3 regions of the Thalassobacillus sp. B23F22_16 genome follow, and region 3 is predicted to be linked to each of the others. Evidence: riboswitches for the same ligand, from Rfam matches in the RefSeq annotation. Region 3 holds a riboswitch; each other region holds the start of a gene.
What was found. Region 3 has a riboswitch for thiamine pyrophosphate ahead of tenA (thiaminase II). Riboswitches for the same ligand answer to the same signal wherever they lie in the genome.
Positions count from the first base shown of each region.

Region 1: it holds a riboswitch for thiamine pyrophosphate, as region 3 does, so the genes downstream of both, ACGTNI_RS01855 (thiamine phosphate synthase) here and tenA (thiaminase II) in region 3, are expected to answer to the same signal.
Region 2: it holds a riboswitch for thiamine pyrophosphate, as region 3 does, so the genes downstream of both, ACGTNI_RS08035 (YkoF family thiamine/hydroxymethylpyrimidine-binding protein) here and tenA (thiaminase II) in region 3, are expected to answer to the same signal.

Region 1 is NZ_JBIEKD010000001.1:379,200-383,393, reverse strand. Features, by position in the region: gene ACGTNI_RS01865 (fumarylacetoacetate hydrolase family protein) at 79-837, shown strand; gene ACGTNI_RS01860 (3-hydroxyacyl-CoA dehydrogenase family protein) at 1,083-2,042, shown strand; TPP riboswitch at 2,163-2,275, shown strand; gene ACGTNI_RS01855 (thiamine phosphate synthase) at 2,366-3,001, shown strand; gene thiO (glycine oxidase ThiO) at 2,985-4,118, shown strand; gene thiS (sulfur carrier protein ThiS) at 4,102-4,194, shown strand, end outside.
Region 2 is NZ_JBIEKD010000007.1:130,639-134,832, reverse strand. Features, by position in the region: gene ACGTNI_RS08055 (sulfurtransferase TusA family protein) at 1-102, shown strand, start outside; gene ACGTNI_RS08050 (MBL fold metallo-hydrolase) at 126-1,250, shown strand; gene ACGTNI_RS08045 (sulfurtransferase TusA family protein) at 1,308-1,535, shown strand; gene ACGTNI_RS08040 (sulfite exporter TauE/SafE family protein) at 1,628-2,407, shown strand; TPP riboswitch at 2,469-2,570, shown strand; gene ACGTNI_RS08035 (YkoF family thiamine/hydroxymethylpyrimidine-binding protein) at 2,665-3,270, shown strand; gene ACGTNI_RS08030 (ECF transporter S component) at 3,263-3,847, shown strand; gene ACGTNI_RS08025 (ABC transporter ATP-binding protein) at 3,834-4,194, shown strand, end outside.
Region 3 is NZ_JBIEKD010000013.1:41,353-45,546, reverse strand. Features, by position in the region: gene ACGTNI_RS11600 (DsbA family protein) at 1-396, opposite strand, end outside; gene ACGTNI_RS11595 (sulfite exporter TauE/SafE family protein) at 610-1,326, shown strand; TPP riboswitch at 1,403-1,517, shown strand; TPP riboswitch at 1,728-1,830, shown strand; gene tenA (thiaminase II) at 1,899-2,588, shown strand; gene thiD (bifunctional hydroxymethylpyrimidine kinase/phosphomethylpyrimidine kinase) at 2,585-3,391, shown strand; gene thiM (hydroxyethylthiazole kinase) at 3,388-4,158, shown strand; gene thiE (thiamine phosphate synthase) at 4,155-4,194, shown strand, end outside.

The DNA of each region.
Region 1 (4,194 bases), on a different contig from region 3:
TCTGCGAATGCGTATGACAGGAGAAGGATTTTTTTATACGTGAATAGAAGGAAAAGACAGAAGGGAGGATTTATTTTAATGAAATATGTACGGTTTGCAGTAAAGGAAGAAGTAATGTATGGAGTATTAGAGGGAGATACAATCACAAAATTAGACGGGGACTTTTTGCAAGGGACACCAGGTAAACTCGACACTACTTTTAATTTAAATGAAGTGAAACTTTTACCACCGGTCGTGCCAGGGCAGCTGGTGGCCATCGGATTGAATTATGCCCTTCATGCCGAGGAAAGCGGGATGCCGATCCCTGAGGAGCCGATGATGTTCATGGTCTCCCCGACAGCTATTATTGGTCATGAAGACAAAGTGACCTTACCAAATTTGGAACACAGAATTGATTACGAAGCAGAGCTCGCAGTCGTGATAGGAAAAGAAGCAAAAGATGTCTCAAGGGATGAAGCGTTGTCGTATGTATTCGGTTATACGTGCAATAACGATATTTCGGACAGGGACCTTCAAAAAAAGGATGGACAATTTACTAGAGCTAAATCCTTTCCTACTTTTAAACCACTGGGGCCGGTAATTGAAACAGGCCTGGATCCTAATCATGTAGATATAAAGCTGTCCATTAACGGTGAAGTGAGACAACACTCGAATACGAATGACCTCATTCATAAAATCGAGGACTTGATTGTCAAGGTGACAGAAGTGATGACCTTGAACCCTGGGGATGTGATTATCACCGGAACCCCTTCTGGAGTGGGACCGCTTAAGCCTGGCGATCATATCGAAATCGAAATAGAAGGGATCGGAAAGCTGGAAAACCAAGTGATTGAATAGTCTGAAGGAATCCACTTAAGCAGAATGCTGAAGTGGGTTTTTCATTTGTGTGAAAAAATCTAAGTTGTTGCATATAGCGGAATTCGAAGTTTCATAAATGTCGAAATATTTTTAGAATAGATAGTAGAGTTAATACTTCATATCCAGGTGATGGAGAGCGTGCTTTTGGCAAACATGTTACATTTGATGAAGAAACAGGGGCGAACGTAATCTTATAAAAATAACCATATAAAAGGGGTAGTAAAATGAAAAATATTACCGTACTTGGAGCAGGTGTGATGGGGCATGGCGCTGCTCAATTATTTGCCCAGGCAGGAAAAAATGTAAAAATCCGGGCCAGACGAGCGTCATCATTGGAAGATGCAAGAGAACTCATGACGAATAGCTTAAAAATCATGGTTGATAAAGAGATGCTGACAGAGGACGAGATGAATCAGACGCTGGAGCGTATCACGTATACAACCGATTTGCATGAAGCTATTGAAGGTGCTGACTTTATTTTTGAATCCATACCGGAAGATCTGGAGAAAAAACTGGATACATACGAAATCATCGAGGATAGTGTTTCAGACGAAACGATTATTTCGTCTAATACGTCCACTTTTCCACTGGAGGAATTAACTCAAAAAGCGAAGCATCCGGAAAGGTTTGTCATTACTCACTTTTTCAACCCGCCACAACTGGTACCAATTGTGGAGATTGTTAAGGGAGAAAAAACAGAGGAAACCGTCGTCGAAACAACTTATGATTTAATGAAAGAAATCGGAAAATCGCCAGTAGTCCTGAAAAAAGAAATTTCAGGATTTATCGTCAACCGCGTTCAAGTAGCTATGCTTCGCGAAGCATTCCACTTAATGGAAGAGGGAGTGGCTACGGCAGAAGATATTGATATTGCCATGAAAGGAAGCATGGGCTTTAAGTGGGCTTTCTGCGGACCGATGGAAAGTCAGGATTTAGCCGGCCTGCAAACCACACAAGCGATGGTTGGAAAGATATTAGAAGATCTATCGAATACAAGAGAAGTCCCTTCCTTCTTAAAGGAAATGGTGGAGAACGATCAGCATGGGATTAGAACGAACCAAGGTTTTTACCAATATGAGGATCACGGGGAACAAGCGATTCATACACGGGACGACCATTTCCTGGATCTCCTGAAACTTTTACAGCAAAAAAGTGATCAGCAAAATATTAACTCTTTTTCTTAATAGGAAGAGGTGGCTATAGAAATCACCAATCAATGCTCGGAAAAATCAGAAAATAAACTGGACTAGAATGCGAAATTATTGTAAAGTAATAGATGAAGCGTTTTCCAAAAACTGCATAAAAATATTCACTAGGGGTGCCTTTCCTTTAAGGCTGAGATCAAAGTATAACTTTGGGACCCTCGGAACCTGATCTGGCTTGAAACACCAGCGGAGGAAAGTGACGACGATGGCGTCGTGAAAGAGCAAGTCTATGTTTCTTTCACGATTGTCGACTTAAGTAAATGGGACATACCACTTTTCCTCCGGGGGAAGTGGTATTTTTAATGCTTAAAAAAGGTGTGCTGGGTATGAAACTGGTGGCAGTGACAAATGGAAAGATGAGAAGGCAGACGTTGTCAGCGGCAATTGCAGAAATTGAACCATTGGTAGATCTCATTATTCTAAGAGAAACTCACATGAATGATGCTGACTATCAGTCGATAGTAGAAGGGTTAATTGCAAGCGGAGTTAATAGGGACAAGCTGTGTATCCATAGTCGATTAGATGTTGCCGGTGAGACTGGAGCCCCCAATATTCACCTGAAAGAAAAGGGCTCCGGGGTGACTAAGGTGAAACAGACGGATCCTTCTCTGAAGGTTGGGGTCTCGGTTCATTCCCTTCAAGCGGCAAAACAGGCAGAGGAGGAAGGTGCCGATTATGTGATGTTTGGTCATGTTTATGCAACAAGCAGCAAAAAAGGAATGGAGCCAAGAGGCCTTGAGGAGCTCGAATCTATCACTTCTTCGATTGATATTCCTGTGATCGCGATTGGTGGTATCACTCCCGATAGAATACTAGAAATACAGGAAGCGGGTGCCGCGGGGGTTGCTGTCATGTCGGGGATCTTCGAGGCTGCACAACCGCTTCAAGCTGTAAAAAGGTATGTAAAGGAGCTAACGATCCATGAAGGAACATTATGATGTCGTGATCATTGGCGGTGGCATCATTGGTCATTCTATTTCCTACTATTTGAACAAAAGCTGGGTCCGTGCCGTTGTCATTGATAAGCAGGTGAGTGGCCAGAAATCTACGAAAGCAGCCGCAGGGATGCTCGGGGTTCATACGGAGCACCAGGCATCCGATGCCTATCATGAATTTTGTGAAAAAAGCAGAGATTTATATCAAGTCTTAAGGAAGGAACTTCATGAACTAACAGCGATTGATATCGGGCTTTCTCCGTTTGGAATGATGGAAGTCGCGATGGATGAAGGGCATAAACAGGAGCTCCTGGAGAAAAAACATGCGTTCACCAGCCTGGAATGGCTGGAAGCCGAACAGGTAAGGGATAAAGTGCCTGATCTTCCGCCGGAGGTTTCCGGGGCATTGTTTATGACTAAGGATGGCCATGTCGAACCAACTGCCACTTGCGAAGCTTTGAAACGGGCGGCCTTGCTTTATGGCGGCGACTTACTGGAAAACACAAATGTTTTTGATGTAACAAAAACGGAGGACATGTTCACGGTGCAATTAGAGAATGCTTCTGTAACAGCGAGCCGGGTTGTGGCAGCTTCCGGAGCGGACAGTGGGCGATGGTTTGAAGCGACAGGGATGAATAACCCAATCGTACCTGTGAAGGGGGAATGCTTTTCGATTCAACCAGGCAAGCATTATTTTAAGGAAGCGTTGTTCTTTAACGATTTTTACATCGTCCCGAAACCGGATGGACGTTACATCGTTGGAGCCACGTCCAAACCTGATGACTTAAGTTCAGGAACGACCGCTGGAGGACTGGCGGATCTGATGCATCGTGTGTTTGCAGTTTTTCCAGAACTGAAAGAAGAACCGATGCAGGAGTTCTGGTCAGGAATCCGGCCGGGGTCTGTCGATGGGTTGCCGATCATAGGAGAGCACCCGGCACTTACGGGATTCTACTTTGCCACCGGGCACTACCGAAATGGCATTTTACTGGCACCTGCTACGGGGCAGATGATGAAGGATCTGATTACGAAGCAAGACGTACCTCAGGCTTTCCGGGAGTTGTTTTCACCGAAGCGTTTGGATAAGAAAGGAGCATCCAGTTATGAATATTCAACTTAACGGAAGAAGCATTGATTTACCTGACCATATCACAACAGTATCGGAACTGCTTGATTCCTATGACATTAAGAAAAAG
Region 2 (4,194 bases), on a different contig from region 3:
AGCCGCAGTGACATGGCAGCTCAGAAACTTGCAGAAAAAGGCTATAACGTATTTAACGTAACGCCAGGCATGAAAGACTGGAAAGGCGACGTAGAAAAATAAATCATTAATTGGAGGGGTTATCAATGCCAAAAGCAATGAACGCACAAGAAATTGCACGTAAAGTTATTGATAAAGAAGAATTGTTCATTTTGGATGTTCGTAACCAAAAAGAGTTCGCAGATTGGAAAATCGAAGGTGACAGTGTAGAAGTCATCAACGTACCTTACTTTGATCTATTAGATGGCGTGGAAAGCATCATGGATAAATTGCCAAACGAAAACGTGTTGGTCGTTTGTGCAAAAGAAGGATCTTCTATGATGGTTGCTGATCTGCTTGAAGAAGCTGGCGTGACAGGAGTTTCTTACTTGAAAGGCGGTATGAAAGCCTGGAGTGAGTACCTCGAGCCGGTAAAAGTAGGCGATACTTCTGATGGCGGTGAACTTTACCAGTTCGTACGTCTAGGAAAAGGCTGCCTATCTTATATGGTCATCTCTGACGGCGAAGCAATGGTCGTCGACTCTAACCGTATGATTCAGCCATACCTTGACTTTGCAAAAGAAAAGAATGCAAAAATCGTTCAAGTTGCAGACACTCATCTGCACGCGGACCACATCTCCGGCGGCCGTGCACTTCGTGAAGAAACAGGTGCTCAATACTGGCTGCCACCAAAAGATGCAACCGAAGTTCAATTCGATTACACCGCACTGGAGGATGGCACAGAAATTACAGTCGGTACCACTAAAGTTGGCGCTCAAGCTGTATATTCTCCAGGTCACACGATCGGATCTACTTCTTTCATCATCGACAGCAAATACTTGTTGACTGGTGACATCCTGTTCGTAGAATCCATTGGCCGTCCGGACCTTGCAGGCCTTGCAGAAGACTGGGTCGGCGACTTGCGCGACACACTTTACAGCCGTTACAAAGAGCTGTCTGAAGACTTGGAAGTACTTCCTGCCCACTTCGCTAACATGAGTGAAGTACAGGATGATGGTAAAGTATCCGCACCACTAGGTGAGCTTTACAAAGTGAACACTGGCCTGAACGTGGAAGATGAAGGCGAATTCCGTAAAATGGTTACAGAAAACCTTCCACCACAACCAAACGCATATCAGGAAATACGTCAAGTGAACATGGGTAAACTAACACCAGAAGAAGAAGAGAAGCGTGAAATGGAAATTGGACCAAACCGCTGCGCGGTATCCTAATGGGCTGCCCCATTCTAGTGGGGCTCCCGGTTAATTTTAAAAAAGGAGTGTATCAAAATGGAAGCAAATAAAGTACTAGATGCAAAAGGTCTGGCATGCCCAATGCCAATCGTAAAGACAAAAAAAGCGATGGATGAATTGAACAGCGGAGATATCCTCGAAATCCACGCAACAGATAAAGGTGCAAAAGCAGACTTAGCAGCCTGGACTGATTCCAGTGGACACGAACTCGTCGACCAGAAAGAAGAAGACGAAGTCCTCAAATTCTGGATCAAGAAAGGCTAAGGAATAAAGGGGGACAGACATACCAGCACAGCTGGGTGGCTGTCCCTTTCCAATTGGTAAGGCTTTCATAGAGATAAAGGGAGGAAGAAAAAATGGATTTATGGTTTTATGTCACGATATTCCTAATTGGCTTTGCAGGTTCTTATGTTTCTGGAATGGTAGGGATCGGCGGATCGATTATTAAATATCCAATGCTTTTATATATACCACCTATGCTGGGATTCGCCGCTTTTACCGCACACGAAGTATCGGGAATCAGCGCCGTTCAGGTGTTTTTCGCAACCATTGCCGGTGCCTGGGCTTACCGTAAAGGCGGTTATCTCAATAAAGATCTGATTATTTATATGGGTGCAAGTATCCTGGTTGGTAGTTTCATAGGAAGCTATGGTTCAAGATTCATGGGTGAAAATGGGATACAGATTGTCTACGGCGTGCTCGCCTTGCTGGCAGCCATCATGATGTTTATTCCACGCAAAAATGTGGATGATATACCACCTGAAGAGGTGACCTTTAATAAAACAATAGCCGCAACGGCAGGTTTCTCCGTCGGTGTTGCAGCCGGTATCGTTGGTGCAGCAGGTGCCTTCCTGCTTGTTCCGATCATGTTAACGGTTCTAAAAATACCGACTCGCGTAACGATTGCAACTTCTCTGGCCGTAACGTTCATATCATCGATTGGTTCCACTGTCGGGAAGGTGATGACGGGGCAGGTTGTCCTCGTGCCTGCGATAATCATGATCATCGCAAGTCTGATCGCCTCACCGCTTGGTGCAAAAGCAGGTCAGAAAGTAAACACCAAATTGCTTCAAGGGATTCTGGCAGCACTGATCGTCGGAACTGCTATCAAAATCTGGTGGGACGTTCTGCTTTAATGGTTTACAATGGATTGGAAATCTATTAAGCTATAAATAACTGAAAAATTGCATAGCGAATTTCGAGCACTAGGGGTGCGTGTAAGCTGAGAGGAGTCTTGGACTCTGACCCTTAGAACCCGAACTGGATAATACCAGCGTGGGGAAGTGCATGGTCTTAGGTGACACGTATAATAAATAAACGATACCTTCGAACTGCATTCCCCCGCGGGATGCAGTTTTTTATATGGAAAAATATAAAATTTGGAGGGTTATTTATGGAAAACCAAGTATGCAATGGAACAAGCAAGATTGTCGGGTGCCGTTTTTCAGTACACCCCATGACTGATGACTTCGTTTCTGTCATCCTGGGAGCTTTAGAGGAAGTGGATACGTCAAAGGTTTGGATGAAAACGGATGATGTCAGTACGTGTGTCAGGGGAAGACTTCCGCATGTCTTCGATGTCACACAGGCGATTTTCGCCCAAGCTGCCAAAACAGGTCATCATGTCGCTTTTTCAGGAACGTATTCCGTCGGCTGTCCAGGGGACACCGAGGGAGACGTGTATATGTCGGAAGATGACACAAAAATGAATAATCAGGATGACATGGATCAATACACCGCCTGTGATTTTGCCTTGTACCCGCTTGGTTCTGACAGTTATATGGAAATGATCATGGAACAGATTGAAGCAGCGAAGCAGCGGGGGCTGGAAGTGGAAAGTATTCATTATGCCACCAAGCTACGTGGAGAGGCCAGAGAAATTTTCGCGACACTTGAAAATGCATTCGCGGTCACTCAGGAGCATAACAGCCATGTGGTCATGACGGCTTCCATTTCAGCCAACAGCCCGTCCCATCAGAAGGAGAATGACGATGAATAACTGGAAAATGAGAGAAATCGTTGTCATGTCGGTTCTGTCTGTTGTTTTTGCTGTGGTATATCTGGCGTTTCTTCCAGTTGGAAAGCTGCTTGTCGGCTTTTTCGGACCGATCGGTTATGATTTGATTTTCGGTATCTGGTTCATCGTATCGATTATCGCAGCTTATATTATCCGGAAGCCTGGTGCAGCATTTTTATCCGAGACCATAGCAGCGATCATTGAAGTCATGCTCGGAAACGCTGTCGGGCCGATGTTGATTGTCTCCGGTATGATTCAGGGACTTGGCGCAGAAGCAGTGTTTGCCGCCACCCGCTACCGTTTGTACAATGTCTGGGTACTGATGGGTGCTGGTATGGGGTCCGCGCTGTTCAGTTTTGTATGGGGTTACTTCATCTCAGGGTATGCTGCTCTTGCTACTTCTTATGTAACTGCGATGTTTATTGCCCGGATGATCAGCGGTGCGGTCATTGCAGGATTGCTAGGAAAAGCACTGAGTGACGCGCTTGCTAAGACCGGTGTGCTATACAATTTCGCCCTTGGAAAAGAGCATAGGAGAAATAAACATGGCGCCGCATGATTTAATTGAGGTGAAAAACCTTACCGTCAGCTACGAAGAAGCAAAAGAGCCTGTTTTGGATGGCTTGAATCTTTCCCTTTCTAAAGGAGAAACCACGTTGCTGCTCGGCCCCAGCGGCTCTGGCAAAAGCACCTTGATGTACAGCCTTAATGGCCTGTACCCCGAAGAATTAGATGGAAAGCTGACAGGGGAACGCTTTTACAGGGAACGCCCTTATGAAGCGTTTAATCCAGGAGAATTAAGCAGGCGGATCGGTGTGGTGTTCCAGGATCCCGAAAGCCAGTTTTGCATGCTTACAGTCGAGGATGAAGTAGCATTTGGACTGGAAAATCTCGACACGCCTCCTG
Region 3 (4,194 bases):
GGAAAAATCCCAGAATGCATCAGGGTCCTGTTTATAAACCGCTTCGCCTGCCGAGGATGCAAGCTCGGAGTCCTCGCCATGGAATAGCACATTGATATACGTGAAGTTGGCATCTCCGGTGTCAATGTAATCCTGTTTTACCAGGGGAAATGCCTGGTCGCTCCATACTTTACATGCCGGGCACAAGTAATCTCCAAATTCCACGATTTCAACCGGTGCATCCGATTCCCCGATTGTCGGGTGACCATCGATTGCCGGAGCATCACCGCCGGAAGAAGCCGTATCGCTTTCACCGCCATTGCCATTATTGTCTAACATAACAAAAGCAGCGATCAGTCCAATGACTACGACCGTCAGTATTACAATAAACTTCATGGATCCTTTGTTTTCCGCCATAATTACACTCCTGTATCTATGTAGATATTTTTATTTTAAACCAAAACCAATAACATCAACATGTTATCATAGAAAGACATCATTCACGCGAAAAAATATTGATATTTTTTGACAATCTTCTTTGATTATATACTTTCTATACATTGGTGAAAAGGATGCTGTCTTGCTATAAAGCAAAAGGAAGTTTAAAAGTCTCAGACAGAAGGTGTTTATGTGGATTCCCTGCTCGTATTCATAGTCATTATTCTTATTGCTTCTATTTTACAAACGAGTACCGGCTTCGGCTTTTCCATCATGGCGACGCCGTTTTTACTATTTCTATTTGAACCCAGAGAGGCTATCCAGATTAATCTGGCACTTTCTCTTGTCATATCTGCTGTGTTGATCAGAAAAATCAGCCAGGATGTCGACCTCGGTGTGTTAAAAAGATTCGTGATCGGAAGTGTGGGAGGGCTTCCTGCTGGTATCCTCCTGTTTCTGCTGGCAGATATGACGAAATTGAAGCTCGGTATCAGCATCGTCATTTTAGTGTTGACCGTACTTTTGATCTTTCGGTTCCGAACCCATCAGTCTCTACAAAGGGACTTTGTAGTAGGAGGCTTATCGGGGGCGATGACGACCAGTATCGGTATGCCCGGACCGCCAATTCTCCTTTACTTTTCCGGTACCGATACGAATAAGGAAAAACTGCGCGCAACGACACTTGCTTTCTATTTATTCATCTATTTGGTTAGTTTAATCATTCAAGTGGTATTCGCAGGAACTAATTTGGAGGTGTGGAAAGCGAGTGGGCTTGCTTTACCGGTGGTGTTTGCCGGACTCATTCTGGGGCAGCTGTTGTTTCATAGGATTAGCCAGCGGCTGTTTCGGGTGGGAACCTATATCATTCTACTTTTTACCGGTATGTACTTGTTGTTGGAAAGCCTGTAAACAATCAATAATAGCTATTGAAAGCGCTGACGGATCTTTGCTATGATATATATGTAACATTCAAATGAATAACTATGAACACTACTAGGGGTGCCCTGAATGGCGGGCTGAGAGGAAAGCGCGTAAAGCTTTCCGACTCTTATAGACCTGATCTGGTTAGTACCAGCGGAGGGAAGTAGTCGGAAGATACGTCTATTTTCTTTTAACCTACCAAGTCAGGTCCTCTGAGGATCTGGCTTTTTTCATTTCAGACACCCCCGGTAGAGAAAGGAGGAAGAAGATGAACCGGACGCTTCTGTTTACGACGATGGCGGTGTTTGTAGCTATCGGTACGTCATAAAAATCAGGTAAGATCAATTATTTCATTCTGTAAGAAGAGTTTCTTAAATAACCCATTTACGGAAAACTGCTAGGGGCGCGTTCAGCTGAGATAAGGAATCTTTCCTTTGTCCCTTGGAACCTGATCTGGATAATGCCAGCGCAGGGAAGTAGGAGAGGACTAACTTCATTACCCTCTATCTATCTACTTTTATTCCCCCTAGTAGCTTCCTGACTATTAAAGGAGGCTTACCATGACTTTCACAGAAAGTTTAAGAAAAGAAAATGACGCTATATTTAAGGAGATATTCAACCATCCATTTGTAGACGGAATTGGAAAAGGTAAGGTGCCTAAAGAAGCCCTTAAGCACTATATTAAGGCAGACTTTGAGTATTTGAATGCATTTATGCACATTTATGGTATTGCCGTCTCTAAATCAAGCAATCGAGACGATATATCTCTCTTCCATGATCAAATAGGCTTTGTTTTAAACAGTGAAACCCATCCACACCATAACTTTTGTGAGCAGGCGGGTGTAGTTTATGAAGATATGCAAGGGTACCCGCTCCCGCCAACGGCAGACCACTATATCAAGCACATGATGTACCATGCCCAAACAGGAGACTTAGCTGAAATTCTTTGTGCCCTGCTGCCATGTCCATGGACTTACCTGGAAATCGGTCAGGTACTGATGGAAAAATATAAACCGAATGATGATCATCCATTTTATCCATGGATAACTTTCTATGCAGAGGCAGAGGTGAGAGGCCTGACTGGAAAGCTGTGCGAACGACTGGATAGATTAGCTGAAGAAGCATCCGGGCGGCAACGCATTCGCATGAAAGAAGCTTTTCGAAAAAGCTGTCAGCTGGAACTTGCATTCTGGGAGATGGCTTATACGTGTGAAGAATGGCCGGTGAAGAAAAGGGTGATGCAACGATGAGTACCGCAACCCCTTGTGCTCTTACGATAGCGGGAAGCGATTCAAGTGGCGGAGCAGGCATTCAGGCTGATTTAAAAACCTTTCAAGAGCTGAAATGCTACGGTATGTCCGTTCTCACGTCCGTGACGGCACAGAATACAACAGGCGTCCAGGCTGTTCATCATTTGCCGACAGCGATGATCCAGCAGCAGCTGGCATCCATCGTTTCCGATATGCCTATCCACGCGGTGAAAACTGGCATGATTGCTAATCAAGAAATGATGAAAGTGATAGTTGATACGCTTCCTGAACTCCAGGTGCCTTATGTCATGGACCCTGTGATGGTAGCGACAAGCGGTGAAGCACTGATTGAACCGGAGGCACGGCAATATTTACGTCAGCAGCTGATTCCACTCACCACTCTCATCACACCAAATATCGCTGAGGCAGCCTATATTACGGAAGAAAAGGTGGAGACAGTAGCCGATATGAAGGAAGCGGCAACGCATATTGTCCATGGCTTCGGAGCAGGAGCAGCCCTTATCAAAGGAGGACACCTGCAAGAGGCAGCCATTGATGTGTTATATGACGGTAATAAAGTGCATGTATTTGAAACAGACCGGATTTCTACCAAAAACACGCATGGCACCGGGTGCACGTATTCTGCGGCAATTACGGCCTTTTTAAGCCAGGGCCTTCCATTAGTGAGGGCGGTAGAACGCTCGAAGCATTATATTACAGCAGCGATACGCCATGCATTCAACCTGGGATATGGAAACGGTCCAACGAATCACTGGGCGATACGGGAGGAGGTCAGGCAGTGAATGTAATCGAAGAGGTTAGAAAAAATACACCACTCATCCATCATCTGACCAATCAGGTGGTTATGAATTTTACAGCTAATGGCCTGCTCTCTTTTGGTGGAGCGCCAGTCATGGCAAAAGCTGAAGAGGAAGCAGCAGAAATGGCTGCCAATGCCGATGGCCTGCTAATTAATATTGGCACGCTGACTGCTCCAGAGATTCCAGCCATGGTAAAAGCGGGACAGGCAGCCAACGACAAGGGCCTTCCGGTTGTCCTAGACCCAGTTGGTGTGGCCGCAACCCCTTTTCGCAGACATGCCGTCGAGGAAATATTACAAGTAGTCCAACCGACAGCTATCAAAGGGAATGCTGCTGAACTAGCGAACCTTGTCGATATTTCCTGGGAAATGAAAGGTGTCGAATCGCGCGGATCGGGGGATATCGGTGAGGTGGCAAAACAGGTAGCTAACCGTTACAGCACGTTGGCGGTCGTATCGGGTGCTACGGATGTAGTCTGTAATGGTAAGCGTATGGAAACCAATGAGACCGGGCATGCCATCCTTTCTAAAGTAACCGGAGCAGGCTGTCTGTTAGGATCGATCTTGGCTGCTTGTCTGACAGTAGAAGGCACGGCTGAAAGGAAGGCACTGGCAGCGGTAGAGTTTTATGGGTTAGCAGCCGAGTATGCCGCGAATAGTGTTGCGGTTACCGGACCAGGCACGTTTGTACCTGCATTTATCGATGCTCTTTCTCTGGAAACTGCTCAACTGAGGAGGACAAACTCGTGAAATTAAAAGATAGGCTCCGTAAATATTTAGTGATGG